DNA from 3 places in the Methylobacterium sp. NFXW15 genome. Region 2 is predicted to be linked to each of the others. Evidence: predicted binding sites of a transcription regulator. Region 2 holds the regulator's gene; each other region holds the start of a gene.

Region 1 (5,439 bases), on a different contig from region 2:
GCCTCGTCGATGCCGGGCGCCTGCGCACGACCCTCGGTGAGCATTACGGGCGGATCGACGCCCGGAACCTCAAGCGAGCCCACGAACTGATCGAGTCGGGCCGGGCCAAGGGCAAGATCGTCCTCGAAGGCTTCGGCGCGTAGGGAGGGCCAGATGGGCGAGACGGCGGACGGGACCGGCATCTTCGACGTGGCGGCCATCGCCGCCGCTTTGCCGCCAAGTGCGGCGACCCTGCTGGTCGACACCTACCTGACCGACCGTCCCGCTGCGAGCGCGCGGGTCTTCCGGGTGTACCGGCCGACCCCGCCGCATTTTCACCGGACCTGCGACGAGTACCTGTATTGCCTGTCCGGCCGGGGCACGTTCTGGATGCGCGATCCGGCGACGGTCGCGCCCTTCGCGGCGGGGCAGTTGCTGTTCTTCGAGAAGGGCACCGTCCATGCGATGCCGGCGATCGAGCCCGGCGAGCCGGTCGTGTTCCTGTCGATCGATACCCCCCGCCGTGAGCCGACCGACATCGTCTTCGTCAACGAGGAGGATGGCAGCCCGGCGACCTTCATGGCTCGTAACGCCGACGGGTGAGGCTCAGAATCGGATCACCCGCCCGGCTACCGCCACGCCCACGAGCAAGACGGCGACCATCAGGAAGGCGAAGGGCAGGCTCGTGGCTTGCGCGATGAAGCCAATCAATGCCGGCCCGGCCAGCACACCCGCATAACCGAGCGTCGTGACGGCGGGGACGGCAACGCTCGCCGGCATTACGTCCTGCCGACCGGCGGCGGTGAAGAGCACCGGCACGATGTTGGCACAGCCCGCGCCGATCAAGGCATAGCCCGCGAGCGCCGCCTCCCAGGCCGGGACGAGGACGGAGAGCGCGAGACCGGCGGCGGCGCAAAGCCCGCCGAGCACGACGACGCGCGAGCGCCCTAGCCGGGCGACGATCCCGTCTCCCGCGAGCCGTCCCGCCGTCATCGTCACCGAGAAGGCCGCGTAACCGAGGGTCGCCCGCGCCGGATCGAGCCCGCGACTCTGCGACAGGAACACGGCGCTCCAATCGAGAACGGAGCCTTCGGTCAGGAACACGATGCAGCACAGGATGCCGATGACCAGCACCGTCCCGCGCGGAACGGCGAAGGCGGGGCCCTCCGCTGTCGTGGTGCGCGCCAGGATGCCGGGCCAGGATGCGGCGAACAAGAGCGCGATGGCCGCGACCGCGAGCCATGTCGTCGTGCCGATGCCGAGGCCTGCGAAGAGCAGCGCCCCGGCCGCCAGCGCCCCGACAAGGCTGCCGAGGCTATAGAGCCCGTGGAATCCCGACATCATGGGACGCCCCCTCGCCTTCTCGACGGCGACGGCCTGGAGGTTCATGCCACAATCGATCGCTCCCATCCCGGCCCCGAACAGGAGCAAGGCGGGTGCGAGCACAGCCACGGCATCCGCATGCGCGAGCACCAGTAGGGCGAGGCCGATCGCCGCCGTTCCGGCGATGAGCACCGGGCGCAGGCCGACCTTCGCCGCAGCTGCCCCGGCGAGCGGCATCGCCGCGATCGAGCCGATCCCGAGACAGAGCAGCAGCAGGCCGAGCTGTGCCTCACCCAATGCCGCCTGCGCTTTCACATGAGGGACCAGTGGCGCCCATGCGGCGGTGCCGAGTCCGACGATCAGAAAGAGAAAGCGGGTGGACCAGACGTCCGCGCGATGACGATCGGCATGGGCGGAGGGCGAGTCGGTCGCGGAGAGAGCGGGCATCGGCACCGTTTTTCGCGATTCGGAGGGACCCGGCCTAGTTGGGCCGTGGCATTTCTCCCGGCAATGAGGGCGCGCGCCCGTCTGCCTTGCGCGACGACGAATGCGGCTTTCACGGTTGCCCGCGTACCCTTTTCGTTCTAGCAAGCTCCCGCGGGGACGGATCCGCCATCGGCCTGCGGGGATCGACATGAGCCGGTGTCGCGGCCGGTTCGCCGGGCGCTGTCCCCTTCCGCGTCGACGCCTCGAAAGACCGCCGCCCTCATGGCCAGAGCCCGTGCCGGAGCCCAGAAGCAGGCCGCCGAAACCGAGACTTCCCGCCCTGCGGCGCGGAAGAGCGCGGTGAAGGCGCCTCCCGCCCAGTCGGTGAAGGCCGAGGCGGCGATCGACGCAAAGCTGGAGAAGTTGTTCGACTCGGCCGGGCCCGCAGCGCGGGACTCGCGGGTCATCTCCGTGCGCGGCGCCCGCGAGCACAACCTGAAGAACGTGGACCTGACGATCCCCCGGGACCGGTTGGTGGTGTTCACGGGCCTGTCCGGCTCGGGCAAGTCGTCCCTCGCCTTCGACACGATCTATGCCGAGGGCCAGCGCCGTTACGTCGAGTCGCTGTCGGCCTATGCCCGTCAGTTCCTTGAGATGATGGCCAAGCCCGATGTCGATCAGATCGACGGGCTTTCGCCGGCCATTTCCATCGAGCAGAAGACCACCTCGAAGAACCCGCGCTCGACGGTCGGCACCGTTACCGAGATCTACGATTACATGCGCCTGCTGTGGGCGCGGGTCGGAATCCCCTACTCCCCCGCCACGGGGCTGCCCATCGAGAGCCAGACCGTCAGCCAGATGGTCGACCGGGTTCTTGCCCTGCCGGAGAAGACTCGCCTCTATCTGCTCGCCCCCGTGGTTCGGGGCCGCAAGGGCGAATATCGCAAGGAGATCGCGGAGTTCCAGAAGAAGGGCTTCCAGCGGCTTCGGATCGACGGCGAGTTCTACGCCATCGACGACGCGCCCAAGCTCGACAAGAAGTTGAAGCACGACATCGACGTGGTGGTGGACCGCATCGTGGTGCGGGACGACATCGCCTCGCGTCTCGCGGATTCGTTCGAAACCGCCCTCGACCTCGCGGATGGCATCGCGGAGATCGTGTTCGCCGATGTCGCGGAGGGCGAGGAGGCGCAGTCGATCACCTTTTCCTCGCGCTTCGCCTGTCCCGTTTCCGGCTTCACCATCGCCGAAATCGAGCCGCGGCTGTTCTCGTTCAACAATCCGTTCGGCGCCTGCCCCACCTGTAGCGGCATCGGCCATGAGATGCGGATCGATCCCGAACTGGTCATCTCCGATCCCGGCTTGAGCCTGAAGCGCGGGGCGGTGGCGCCCTGGGCGAAATCGACCTCGCCCTATTACGGGCAGACGCTCGATGCGCTCTCCGCCCATTTCGGATTCGAGACCACGACGCCCTGGGGCAAGCTGAGGGAGGCCGACCGAGCCGTGGTGCTGCACGGCTCCGGACGGGAGCCGATCCGCTTCTATTACGACGACGGCCTGCGCCGGTATTCGGTCAACAAGCCCTTCGAAGGCGTGATCCCGAATCTGGAGCGCCGCTACAAGGAGAGCGATTCCGACGCGGTGCGCGAAGAGATCGGGCGTTTCATGAGCGAGACGCCGTGTGCGGCATGCGAAGGCAAGCGGCTCAAGCCCGAGGCGCTGGCGGTGAAGGTGGCGATGCACGACATCGCCGAGGTGACCGGCCTGTCGGTGAGCAAGGCGCACCAATGGTTCGCCGACCTGCCCGAGAAGCTGACCGCCAAGCAGAACGAGATCGCCGTCCGCATCCTCAAGGAGATTCGCGACCGGCTGAGCTTCCTGATGGATGTCGGCCTCGAATACCTCACGCTTGCCCGCGGCTCGGGCTCGCTCTCCGGTGGTGAGAGCCAGCGAATCCGGTTGGCGAGCCAGATCGGCTCGGGTCTGACGGGCGTACTCTATGTGCTGGACGAGCCGTCGATCGGCCTGCACCAGCGGGACAACGAGAGGCTGCTCGGCACGCTGAAGCGCCTGCGCGACCTCGGAAACTCGGTGATCGTCGTGGAGCACGACGAGGATGCGATCCTGCAGGCCGATTACGTGGTCGATGTCGGCCCCGGCGCGGGCATCCACGGGGGCAAGATCATCGCCCAGGGGACACCCACCGAAGTGCTGGCGCATCCGGCCTCGCTCACTGCGAAGTACCTCACCGGCGAAATGGCGGTGCGCATGCCGACCGCCCGGCGGAAGAGCCGGAAGGGCACGCTCCAGGTGTTCGGTGCGCGTGGAAACAACCTGAAGGACGTGGATATCGCGATCCCGCTCGGGACGTTCACCTGCGTCACGGGCGTCTCGGGCGGGGGCAAGTCCACCCTCGTCATCGACACGCTCTATAAGGCGGTGGCGAAGAAGCTGAACGGCGCCGTGGAGCATCCGGCTCCCCATGGGCGGATCGAGGGGCTGGAACACCTCGACAAGGTCATCGATATCGACCAGTCGCCCATTGGGCGGACCCCTCGCTCGAACCCCGCCACCTATATCGGCGCCTTCACGCCGATCCGCGATTGGTTCGCCGGGCTCCCCGAAGCGAAGGCGCGCGGCTACCAGCCGGGTCGATTCTCCTTCAACGTGAAGGGCGGCCGTTGCGAAGCCTGTTCCGGCGACGGCGTCATCAAGATCGAGATGCACTTCCTGCCCGATGTCTACGTCACCTGCGACGTGTGCAAGGGCAAGCGTTACGACCGCGAAACGCTGGAAGTGAAGTATCGCGAAAAGTCCATCGCCGATGTCCTCGACATGACGGTCGAGGAAGCGGCCGAACTCTTCAAGGCTGTACCGTCGATCCGCGATAAGCTCGAAACCTTGAAGCGCGTCGGCCTGCATTACGTCCGCGTCGGCCAACAGGCGACCACACTGTCCGGCGGTGAGGCGCAGCGCGTGAAGCTCTCGAAGGAGCTGTCGAAGCGGGCGACCGGCCGGACCTTGTACATCCTCGACGAGCCGACCACGGGGCTTCACTTTCATGACGTCGCTAAGCTCATGGAAGTCCTTCACGAACTTGTCGATCAAGGAAATACTGTCGTCGTCATCGAGCACAACTTAGAGGTCATCAAGACCGCCGATTGGGTGATCGATATGGGCCCCGAGGGTGGCGATGGTGGCGGCCAAGTGGTCGCCGTCGGCGTGCCTGAAGAGATCGCGGCGTCCGGGGCAAGCCATACCGGCCGGTTCCTGCGCGAGGTGCTTCAACGCCGCTCGTCCAAACCGGCGGAGAAGGCTCTCGCAAAGCCGGCCGCCCGCCGGAAGGCCGCATCCTAGGAATCACCTGCGAAGCGGACCGGCAAAATTTGCCGGTCCGGCGGGCAAAGCGCCTGCGGTCGCGGCATGATTCGACCTGATGAGGCCAGAGTTCCGGCCCGGATTTATCGCCGAATGGAGCCTGGAGGCGTCCCGTCGGTTCGGCGGCGCGGTTTGAGCCGGCAGCCGCCATTGCCGGTTCATCCCGGCCTAGCCGGTGACAACAGCTTGGCCATTCAACATTATTTTGCCGAACGGCCCGCGCCACACATGTGTTGCGCCGCGGCAAAAATGCGGCTTTTGCGCAACGGTTGGTCTGGATGTGCCAAACCGGCAAGCATTGCACTGTCTTTCCGGAGGTCTTTGTAGAATAGT
Region 2 (3,885 bases):
AGATCCATATCAAAATTTGGATTAGTAGTCGTAAATTTGGCTATTTAGTCTATAATCTACCAGATATAACAACATTATTGAGCAACTTAGTATCAAATGCAACTCTCACGGCAATCACCGGCATTATGAAATTCGGTGGCTGATACAAAAAATCTGTTTTGCGTATAATCCGTGTAGTCAGATCAAAACAACGCAACTTAATGTATCTAGAATTTTGATAACAAATTCTTTGGTTGTATCTCAAATGCGTGATGCGTCACAAAACTTACATGGATGATGCGCAGGCATAAGGGACTTACATTGCGGGAAGACGGTTCGATCGTCCCCGGCTCGCTTCTTCGGCGGTATCGTCGGCGCCGGCGGTTGGCATAGGATGTAATGGCAGTTGAGTGCGAATATTCGATATCGATATTTTCAGATCGGTTGCTATAGCATCATGATTGTGGGTCTTGTCTGTCTATTGGCGCTCATCTTTCCGTCAATGCTTCCCGCGCCGAAGGTCGACGTACCCACGCAGATCACGGTGTCGCTTGGCTCGAAGCCCAGCCAGCTGGACCGGATCCGAGCGGCCCTCGCCGAGGAGATCGCCGCCGGATCCGTGGCAGTGGAGCCGTTCGGCAGTTGGATCGCCGTGCGCATCAGCAACGGCGTCGTCTTCGCCTCCGGCGAGCCGCACGTCATACCGGCCAGTCTGGCGATCCTACGCAAAATTGCCGACGTGGTTCAGGCCGAAAAGGGGCCGGTGCGTATCGTAGGCTACACGGACGATCAGCCAATCCGGTCGGCGCGGATCTTCCGGGACAATCAGGCGCTGTCCCTCGCGCGTGCGGAGGCGGTGGCCGCCCTGATCCGCCCTGCCCTCTCGGAGACCGGACGGATCACTGTCGGCGGGCGCGGCGCGGACGAGCCGATCACCGAGAATGCGACGCCGGAAGGCCGCGCGCGCAACCGCCGTGTCGAGGTGTTGATCACCCGGCAGCCGTGAGGGCGGCCGACGGTTCGCGACGACGCTGGCAGCATCCATCCGGTCGGCGACACGCCAACGAGCGATGACACGCCGCCACCGACGAAAATCCGCCCGCCACCCTTAATGCCAAGCTTGTCTCTTGCAGAACACTTGCGGAACGCTTAACGTGTTCGCGATTTGTTTCAACGCGCCCGCCGCCATTCTGCGAGACCTGATCATGCTCACGCGTAAGCAGCTGGACCTCCTACGCTTCATCCAGCAGCGGATGCAGGAATGTGGGGTGCCGCCCTCGTTCGACGAGATGAAGGACGCTCTCGATCTCAAGTCGAAATCCGGAATCCACCGTCTGATCACCGCGCTGGAGGAGCGGGGCTTCCTGCGCCGTCTTCCCAATCGGGCGCGGGCGATCGAGGTGATCCGCCTGCCGGACGCCCTCGGGCGTGGTCCGGAGGCCGCCGAGGCTGCCGCCGCCTCGGCACCGGAGCCGCGCCGGTTTACCCCGAGCGTGGTCGAGGGCGGTCTGTCCAAGCAGCCGCCTGCCTCCCCTGCCCCGGCCCAGCCACGGGCCTACGAGGAATTCCGGGGGGTCTCGATTCCCGTCATGGGGCGGATTGCGGCGGGCACGCCCATCGCTGCCATCCAGAACCAGAGCCACTCCGTCACCATGTCGCCGGACTTCCTGGCGGGTGGCGAGCATTACGCCCTGGAGGTGCGAGGCGATTCGATGGTCGAAGCCGGCATCCTCGACGGTGACCTCGTGGTCATCCGCAAGCAGGAGACGGCCAATACCGGCGACATCATCGTCGCGCTGATCGACGATGAGGAGGCGACCCTCAAGCGTCTTCGTCGGCGCGGCTCCTCCATCGCTCTCGAAGCCGCGAACCCGGCCTACGAGACCCGCGTGCTCGGACCGGACCGGGTGCGGATCCAGGGCCGCCTCGTCAGCCTCGTGCGGCGTTACTGATCGACGGGGGACTCCCACTCCGGCGGCGTCTCCTCGGCGGGCTTTGCGGCGGGGGTGGGTCGCCAGGGTGGATGGCGTCCGGACGCATGGGCGTGGAGCGGCGCGAGGGAGCCGCCACTCAGGCTTAGCGAGGCGGCGCCCTGATCGGACAGGCGTCGCCGGTCGAGGATGAGGGGCGCTGCGCAACTCGACGGGGCCGTCAGCGCCGTGATGACGATGGCCGCGCGGGCGCAATCCTCGGGGAAGGCGCGGCTGTCCTTCACCAGCGCGATCGCCCGTCCATCCGTGAGGTGGGCGGTGCAGCCGAGGCGGTCGCAGCGGCCCGGTTGGGACGCGGCGAGGAGGTCGGCGGCCCGGCGATCGTCGCCATCGGCCTTCAGCCATTGCTCCAGAACGAAGCGCGAGGGCTTGCCGAGCAGGGTGAGGTGTCCGTCCGCGCCGCGCAGGGCAGCGCCCGTCCCCTGGCGATCGACATAGAGATCCTGCCGTTGCGGAAAGGCCGCGAGGGCGAGCCCGGCCAGGGCCGGTAGGAGGGCCAAGCGGCGCAGGCGCGAGGCGGGCAACGTGGCCAGCAGGAGCGCCGCCGCCAGCAGCAGCAGCGCCCCGGTGCCGAAGGCGGGCACCACCAGCACGGAGCGTCCGAAACCGGCGATCCATTCGGAGATGGCGAGCATCCCGGCCACCGCTTGCCCCATCACCCACCAGACGGGGTGATCGAGGGCGAAGGGATAGGCCACTGTCCCGAGCACGGCGCAGGGCATCACGACCAGTGACACGAGGGGGAGTGTCAGGGCGTTGCCGAGTACGCCGAAGGGCTGAACCGTCTGGAAATGGTAGGTCGCGAAGGGGGCTGTCGCGACCTGTGCGACGAGGGTCGTGGCCAGCGTGCCGACGATCCCCCGTGCGACGACGCCCGCCACTCGTCCGACCCGGCCTGCGCCGGGGCTGAGGAACAGCCTGCCATCGATGAGTCGTGCGCAGGCGACGAGTCCCGCCACGGCACCGAAGGACATCTGGAAGCTCGGGCCGAGCAGGGCCTCCGGTTCGCGCGCGAGGCAGACCAGGGCCGCGAGCGCGAGGTTGCGCAGGGACAGGGCGGGACGGTCCACGAGGATCGCCCCCAGCATGATGAGCGTCATGATGAGGCTGCGCTCGGCGGCGATGTCCCAGCCGGAAAAGGCACAATAGGCGGTCGCCCCCGCCATGGCCGCCCCGGCCGCGATCTTCTTGATGGGCCAGAGCAGTGCGAGGTGCGGCACCAGGGCGAGCAGGGCCCGGACGAGCCAGAACACCACGCCCGCCGCCAGCACCATGTGCAGGCCCGAGATCGACACAACAATGTTGCGTGTTGGCCGGCGATTAGGTCGCGTGGCTGAGCGTTGCGGTTGGTCGAGAGCGAGCTTCCCGTAGCCGCTGTCGTAGGTGCGCACAGGTACCGCGAGCTTCGTCGGGCTTCTGAGTTTGTGCAGGGTTGTAGGACTGCCAGCGCGAAAGCCTGCAGACCTCGCTGCCACACCCAGAAGGCGTGGCAGCGAGCTGTAACGACGCGCTACGACATGTCTTCGCAGGAAGTTGGTCAGACCGCGCGTGCTGCGGTTAGGTTGGTGAGTTTTCGTCTTGCGCCATCAAATCCAGAACTGCGAGAGCTTGGCGAAGTCGCTGGCGTGCCTCCTCAACCCGGGTAAAGGCGAACCGGTCTGCGCGACCGGCGGAGTTAAGAAACGCCTCTAGCATTTCCGGACAATGTTGGACGAGGCCGCGAAAATGATGGCCACGTGGCGCGCAAGATCCCGAAAACCAGTTTTTGACGGTCCTCTCGCCGGCTCCCGTCCATCGCGCAACCAGCTTGACTGATGCTGGGCGGTCGCCCAGCGCCCCTCTCAGCACAGTAGAAACCATCTCGGCGAACGACACCTCGTCGTTGCCACGAAAATACTTGCCCGTCTTCGGAAAT
Region 3 (5,439 bases), on a different contig from region 2:
GGGGCGTCGACACCGATCTCTTCGCGCCCGCCGCGCCGGGCGCTGCGCTGCCCGCCGACCTCGCCGGGCTGCCCCGTCCGTTCTTCCTGTTCGTCGGGCGGCTCGCCATCGAGAAGAACGTCGCGGCCTTCCTGGCCCTCGACCTGCCGGGCACCAAGGTGGTGATCGGCGATGGGCCGGACCGGGCGCGGCTGGAGAGCCTCGCCCCGCAGGCGCGCTTCCTCGGCACCCGCACGGGCGCCGACCTTGCCGCGCTCTACGCCGCCTGCGACGTGTTCGTGTTTCCGAGCCTCACCGACACGTTCGGCATCGTGCTGCTGGAAGCCCTGGCCTGCGGCCTGCCCGTGGCGGCCTTTCCCGTGCCCGGCCCCCTCGACGTGATCGGCACGAGCGGCGTCGGCGTGCTCGACCACGACCTGCGCGCGGCGGCCCTGCGGGCGCTGACGATTCCCCGCGCCTCCTGCCGCGAGGACGCCCTGCGCCGGGGCTGGGACGAAAGCGCCCGGCAATTCTACGGGAACATCCTGGCGGCCCGCCGCCTCGCCCAGCCTCAAGCGGCATAGCAGGATCCCAAAGGACGAGTCCTTTGGTGGGGTCCAGGGGCGAGGCCCCTGGCGGTCCGCAGGGCTTGCTCTTTGGAAACCCGTGACGCCGTGTCAGATGGGCGCCATGCCGCCCTTCGATCCCGCCCGCGCCGCCAGCTATCCCATCGTGATCGGTTGCGACGAGGTGGGACGGGGTGCCTTGAGCGGCCCGGTGGTGGTCGCCGCCGTATGGTTCGACCCCGCCTCCATCCCGCCCGATCTCCTCGGCGCCTTGGACGACAGCAAGAAGCTGCCGGAGCCCGTGCGCAACCGGCTGGCCCCGTTGATCCGGCGGTATGGGCGGGTCGCCCTCGCAGCGGGCTCGCCCGCATTGATCGACCGGATCAACATCCGCGCCGCGACCCTCGACGCCATGGCGCGGGCGGTGCGCAAGCTTGCGATCGACGCGCCGGTCTACGTCGATGGGCGCGATGCCCTTTCGGGTTTCTCGGGGAAGGCGGTAATCGGCGGCGAGCGGCTGGTGCCGCAGATCGCCGCCGCCTCCATCGTCGCGAAGGTCATGCGCGACGCGTTCATGCGGCGGCTGGCCCGCGCCCATCCCGGCTATGGTTGGGAGCGCAATGTCGGCTACGGCACGGCTCTCCACCGCCAAGGTCTGGCTACCCTCGGCCGCAGCGCGCACCACCGGGTGAGCTTCACAAAGACGTTCGGGTAAAGCGGCTCAGAACAGGCTGAGCTGCGCCCCCGCCGGCCGGAAATCGTCCGTGTTCAGGGCCATGCGCCCGAACGAGAACCCGAGCCTTCTGCCCGCGAGGCGGACCCGCTGGCCGATCATCTCGGCATAGGGTCCCTCGCCCCGGAAGCGGTGGCCGAAGCGCGAGTCATTCTCCTTGCCGCCACGCGACTGGCGCAAGAGCGCGAGGGCGCGCTCCCGGCGCTCGGGGTAATGCTCCGCGAACCAATCGGCCACGAGATCCTTCACCTCGCCGGGCAGGCGCAGCAGAGCGTGGCCGATCCGGCTCGCCCCCTGCGCACGCGCAGCCTCCAACACCGATTCGATCTCGTGATCGGTGAGGCCGGGGATGATCGGCGAGATGTTGACCATCACCGGCACCCCCGCCTCCGCCAGGGCGCGCATGGCCGCGAGCCGCTTCTCCGGACGCGGCGCGCGGGGATCGAGCCGCCGGGACAGGGCCGGATCGAGGGTCGGCAGGGAGATCGCGACGAGGGCGAGATTGCGTGCGGCCATCCTCGAGAGAAGATCGAGATCGCGCAGCACGAGATCTGATTTCGTGGTCACACCGACCGGATGCCGGGCCTCGTCCAGCACCTCCAGCACGGCACGGGTGAGGCGGTACTCCCGCTCGATCGGCTGATAGGGATCGGTGGCGGTGCCGAGTGCGATCGTCTCCGGCCGGTAGCCCGGCGCCGACAATTCCTTCCGCAGCAGCCGTGCCGCCTCCGGCTTGGTGAACAGGCGCGATTCGAAGTCGAGCCCCGGAGACAAGCCGAGATAGGCGTGGGTTGGCCGCGCGTAACAGTAGATGCAGCCGTGCTCGCAGCCGCGATACGGGTTGAGCGACCGGTCGAACGGGATATCCGGCGAGGTGTTCCTGGCGATGATCGAGGCCGTCCGCTCCGGCCGAACCTCCGTCCGAAGGGGCGTGGGCGCCTCGCTCTCCCACCCATCATCGAAAGCCTCCCGCCGGGCAGTCTCGAACCGGCCGGTCGGATTTGCCGTGGCACCCCGCCCCTTCCGGCCCTCGGGCAGGGGCATGCTCTTGGTCAGGCGCAGGGTGATCGGCGAATCTTGACGCATGAAGCCTCGCTGGCTTCAGGAACATAACACGAACGACTGGAGCAAGTCTGCGGAAAATGCGGGCAAACGGAGAGACTTGCGGCCCGTGGCGCGGGAAGTGCGTTTATCCTTGCGCAAAATCGGGTATGCGCCCCGCATGCTCTCCGCCGTGACCCATTTGGACGATCCGGCCGACCCGGATGCGATCGACCGGTTGGCCGACACGCTCAGCGCCCTCGTGTCGGGCGTGGCGGGCGGCCTTGTCGGCGACGCGATCATCGTCGTGCCCCGTGAGGTCCCTGCCGTGGCGACCGTCGCGGAGGCGACCGGCGCGGTGCTGGTGGTACATACGGGCCATGATCCCTTCGGCGCCGGCGCAGCGATTGCGCGGCGCGACTGGATCTTCTGCCTCGACGCGGGCGACGTACCTGCAGAGGGCTGGATCCGCACCCTCGACCGGTTCGTCGGCATGGCCAAACCCGAGATCGGGATCGGCCGCCTCGACCGCCCCGAGCCCCTGCGCCGTCTCCGTAACCGCCTCGACAGACTGTTCGGCACGCGGACGATCCGGGCGGGGGATGTGGTGCGGCGGGAGGACCTGTCCGGCCGGACGAAGCGGCTGCGGGTCCGTGCCCTGCATGCGCGGATTGACCGGTCCTGAACTGATCATCGGCCGGGCGAAAACTCTTCTCAAAAGCCCATCAAATGTAATTCTCGCGCGCCTCCCTGGCGGAACAGCCCGAAACTTGCTCAGTTGCCGGCAACGATCCGCTGCCAAGCCGGCGGCACCGCTTTTGGGATGACGCCGATGGAAGCTTCCAACCTGATGGCGCGAAAGTCGGTGGACGATATCGTCGCCGGTGGGGAGGCCGAGTCGCAGACCCTCTCGCGTTCGCTGGGCGCGCTCTCCATCACGGCCATGGGCATCGGCGCCATCATCGGCGCGGGCATCTTCGTGCTCACCGGCACGGCCGCCGCGCAGTATGCGGGGCCGGGCATCATGCTCTCCTTCGTGCTGGGCGGCATCGCCTGCGCCTTCGTGGGCCTGTGCTACTCGGAAATGGCCGCGCTGATCCCGGTGGCGGGGTCGAGCTACACCTACACCTATGCGACGCTCGGCGAGTTCTTCGCGTGGCTGATCGGGTGGGACCTGATCCTCGAATACGCGATGGGCGCGGCGACCGTGGCGGTCGGCTGGTCGGGCTACATGACGAGCATCCTCAAGGATGTCGGCATTATCATCCCGGCCCGGTTCGCCCATGCGCCGGGCACCGAGATCGAGGGCGGCGGCACCGCTCTGTTCAACCTGCCCGCCGTGCTGATCGTGGCCGTGCTGACGCTGATGCTGATGCGTGGCACGAAGGAATCGGCCCGGTTCAACAACATCATGGTGGCGGTGAAGCTTGCGGTCGTCTTCGCCTTCATCGGGCTCGGCTGGAGCTACACCAAATCCGCGAACTGGAGCCCGCTGATCCCCGAGAACGATGGCACCTTCGGCCATTACGGCTACAGTGGCATTCTGCGCGGGGCGGGTGTCGTGTTCTTCGCCTTCATCGGGTTCGATGCGGTCTCGACGGCGGCGCAAGAGGCCAAGCGGCCGCAGAAGGACATGCCCATCGGCATCCTCGGTTCGCTCGCCGTGTGCACGATCCTCTACGTGCTGGTCGCGGCGGTCCTCACCGGCCTTGTCCCGTACAAGGACCTGAACGTGCCCGATCCGATCGCCAAGGGCGTCGACGTCATCGGGATCGGCTGGTTCGGGGCGCTGATCAAGCTCGGGGCGCTCACCGGCCTCACCACCGTGATCCTCGTGCTGCTCTACGGTCAGAGCCGGATCTTCTACACCATGGCCTCGGACGGGCTGCTGCCGAAGATCTTCTCCCACGTCCACCCGACCTACCAGACGCCATATCGCAGCCAGGCGCTGATCGGCGCCTGCGTCGCGCTGGTGGCGGCGTTGGTGCCGATCCACATCCTCGGCGAGATGGTGAGCATCGGCACGCTCGCCGCCTTCTGCCTCGTCTGCGGTGCGGTGATTCACCTGCGCCGCACGGAAAAGGGGATGAAGCGCCCCTTCAAGGTTCCGGCCGTACCGCTGGTGCCGATCCTCGGCATCGGCTTCTGCCTGCTCCTGATGGCCGGCCTGCCCCTCGATACATGGCTGCGTCTGGTGATCTGGATGGCGATCGGCCTCGTCGTCTACTTCGTCTACGGGCGGAAGCACTCGGTGCTTCGCAAGAAGAACGGGACGACGGCCTAGCCCGAGCGTCCCGTCATTGCGAGCGGAGCGAAGCAATCCAGAGTAGCGGGACCTCACCCCCGCCGCAGATGTTCGTCCAGGCGGGGCATGATCTCGACGAAGTTGCACGGCCGGTGGCGGTAATCGAGCTGCTGGCCGAGGATGCCGTCCCAGGCGTCCCGGCAGGCGCCGGGGGAGCCGGGCAGCACGAAGATGTAGGTCGCGCCCGCCACGCCCGCGGTCGCCCGCGATTGCAGGGTCGAGGTGCCGATCTTGTCGTAGGAGATGCGGTGGAACACCGCCGAGAAGCCGTCCATCCGCTTCTCGAACAGGGGCTCCAGCGCCTCGGGTGTCACGTCCCGTCCGGTGAAGCCGGTGCCGCCCGTGGTCAGCACCACGTCGACGGCCGGGTCGGCGATCCATTGTTCCACCTGCCCCCGGATCCGCGCCACCTCGTCGGGCACGATGGCACGGCCCGCGAGGCGGTGGCCCGCCTCGGTCAACCGCCCGGCGAGGGTATCGCCCGATCGGTCGTCATCGAGCGAGCGCGTATCGGAGACGGTGAGCACCGCGATCCCTAAGGGGATGAAGCGGCGGGCGGTCGAGGCGTCGGACATGGAAGGATTATGGCTCTCCGGCGCCCGCCGAACCACCCCCTCCGAAAAGGCTTCGCTGCGCTCGCAAGGACGGAAAGGTTTGTCAGGGCGTGGGAGCGGCCGGATCAGGCCGCGTGTCGTCGCGCAGCCGTTCCGGCGGCGGGCGCGGCCATCGGCTCGGGCAGACCCGTTGCCCGCAAGATGCCCTGTGCGCCCGCCAGCGCCCCCTCACGCAGTTCGAGGCCCAGGAACCGGGTGCGC

What was found. Region 2 encodes LexA, which represses DNA repair genes until DNA is damaged. Its sites were predicted from a motif close to TGTTCNNNNTGTGTTCNG; they were not measured.
Region 1: uvrA (excinuclease ABC subunit UvrA) is a predicted target of LexA. The motif match lies at 1,872-1,889, and genes of this name have one in related genera.
Region 3: J4O73_RS02815 (PA0069 family radical SAM protein) is a predicted target of LexA. The motif match lies at 2,382-2,399, and genes of this name have one in related genera.

The regions. Positions count from the first base shown of each region.
Region 1 covers NZ_JAGEKG010000016.1:56,558-61,996, forward strand. Annotated here, with positions in the region: gene J4O73_RS23120 (zinc-binding alcohol dehydrogenase family protein) at 1-143, shown strand, start outside; gene J4O73_RS23125 (cupin domain-containing protein) at 154-582, shown strand; gene J4O73_RS23130 (MFS transporter) at 586-1,749, opposite strand; gene uvrA (excinuclease ABC subunit UvrA) at 2,011-5,085, shown strand.
Region 2 covers NZ_JAGEKG010000006.1:44,639-48,523, forward strand. Annotated here, with positions in the region: gene J4O73_RS14685 (OmpA family protein) at 386-985, shown strand; gene lexA (transcriptional repressor LexA) at 1,185-1,931, shown strand; partial or broken gene J4O73_RS14695 (ComEC/Rec2 family competence protein) at 1,925-3,268, opposite strand; gene J4O73_RS14700 (hypothetical protein) at 3,528-3,885, opposite strand, start outside.
Region 3 covers NZ_JAGEKG010000001.1:583,340-588,778, forward strand. Annotated here, with positions in the region: gene J4O73_RS02805 (glycosyltransferase family 4 protein) at 1-563, shown strand, start outside; gene J4O73_RS02810 (ribonuclease HII) at 661-1,260, shown strand; gene J4O73_RS02815 (PA0069 family radical SAM protein) at 1,267-2,364, opposite strand; gene J4O73_RS02820 (hypothetical protein) at 2,501-3,004, shown strand; gene J4O73_RS02825 (amino acid permease) at 3,152-4,603, shown strand; gene moaB (molybdenum cofactor biosynthesis protein B) at 4,657-5,199, opposite strand; gene J4O73_RS02835 (GNAT family N-acetyltransferase) at 5,304-5,439, opposite strand, start outside.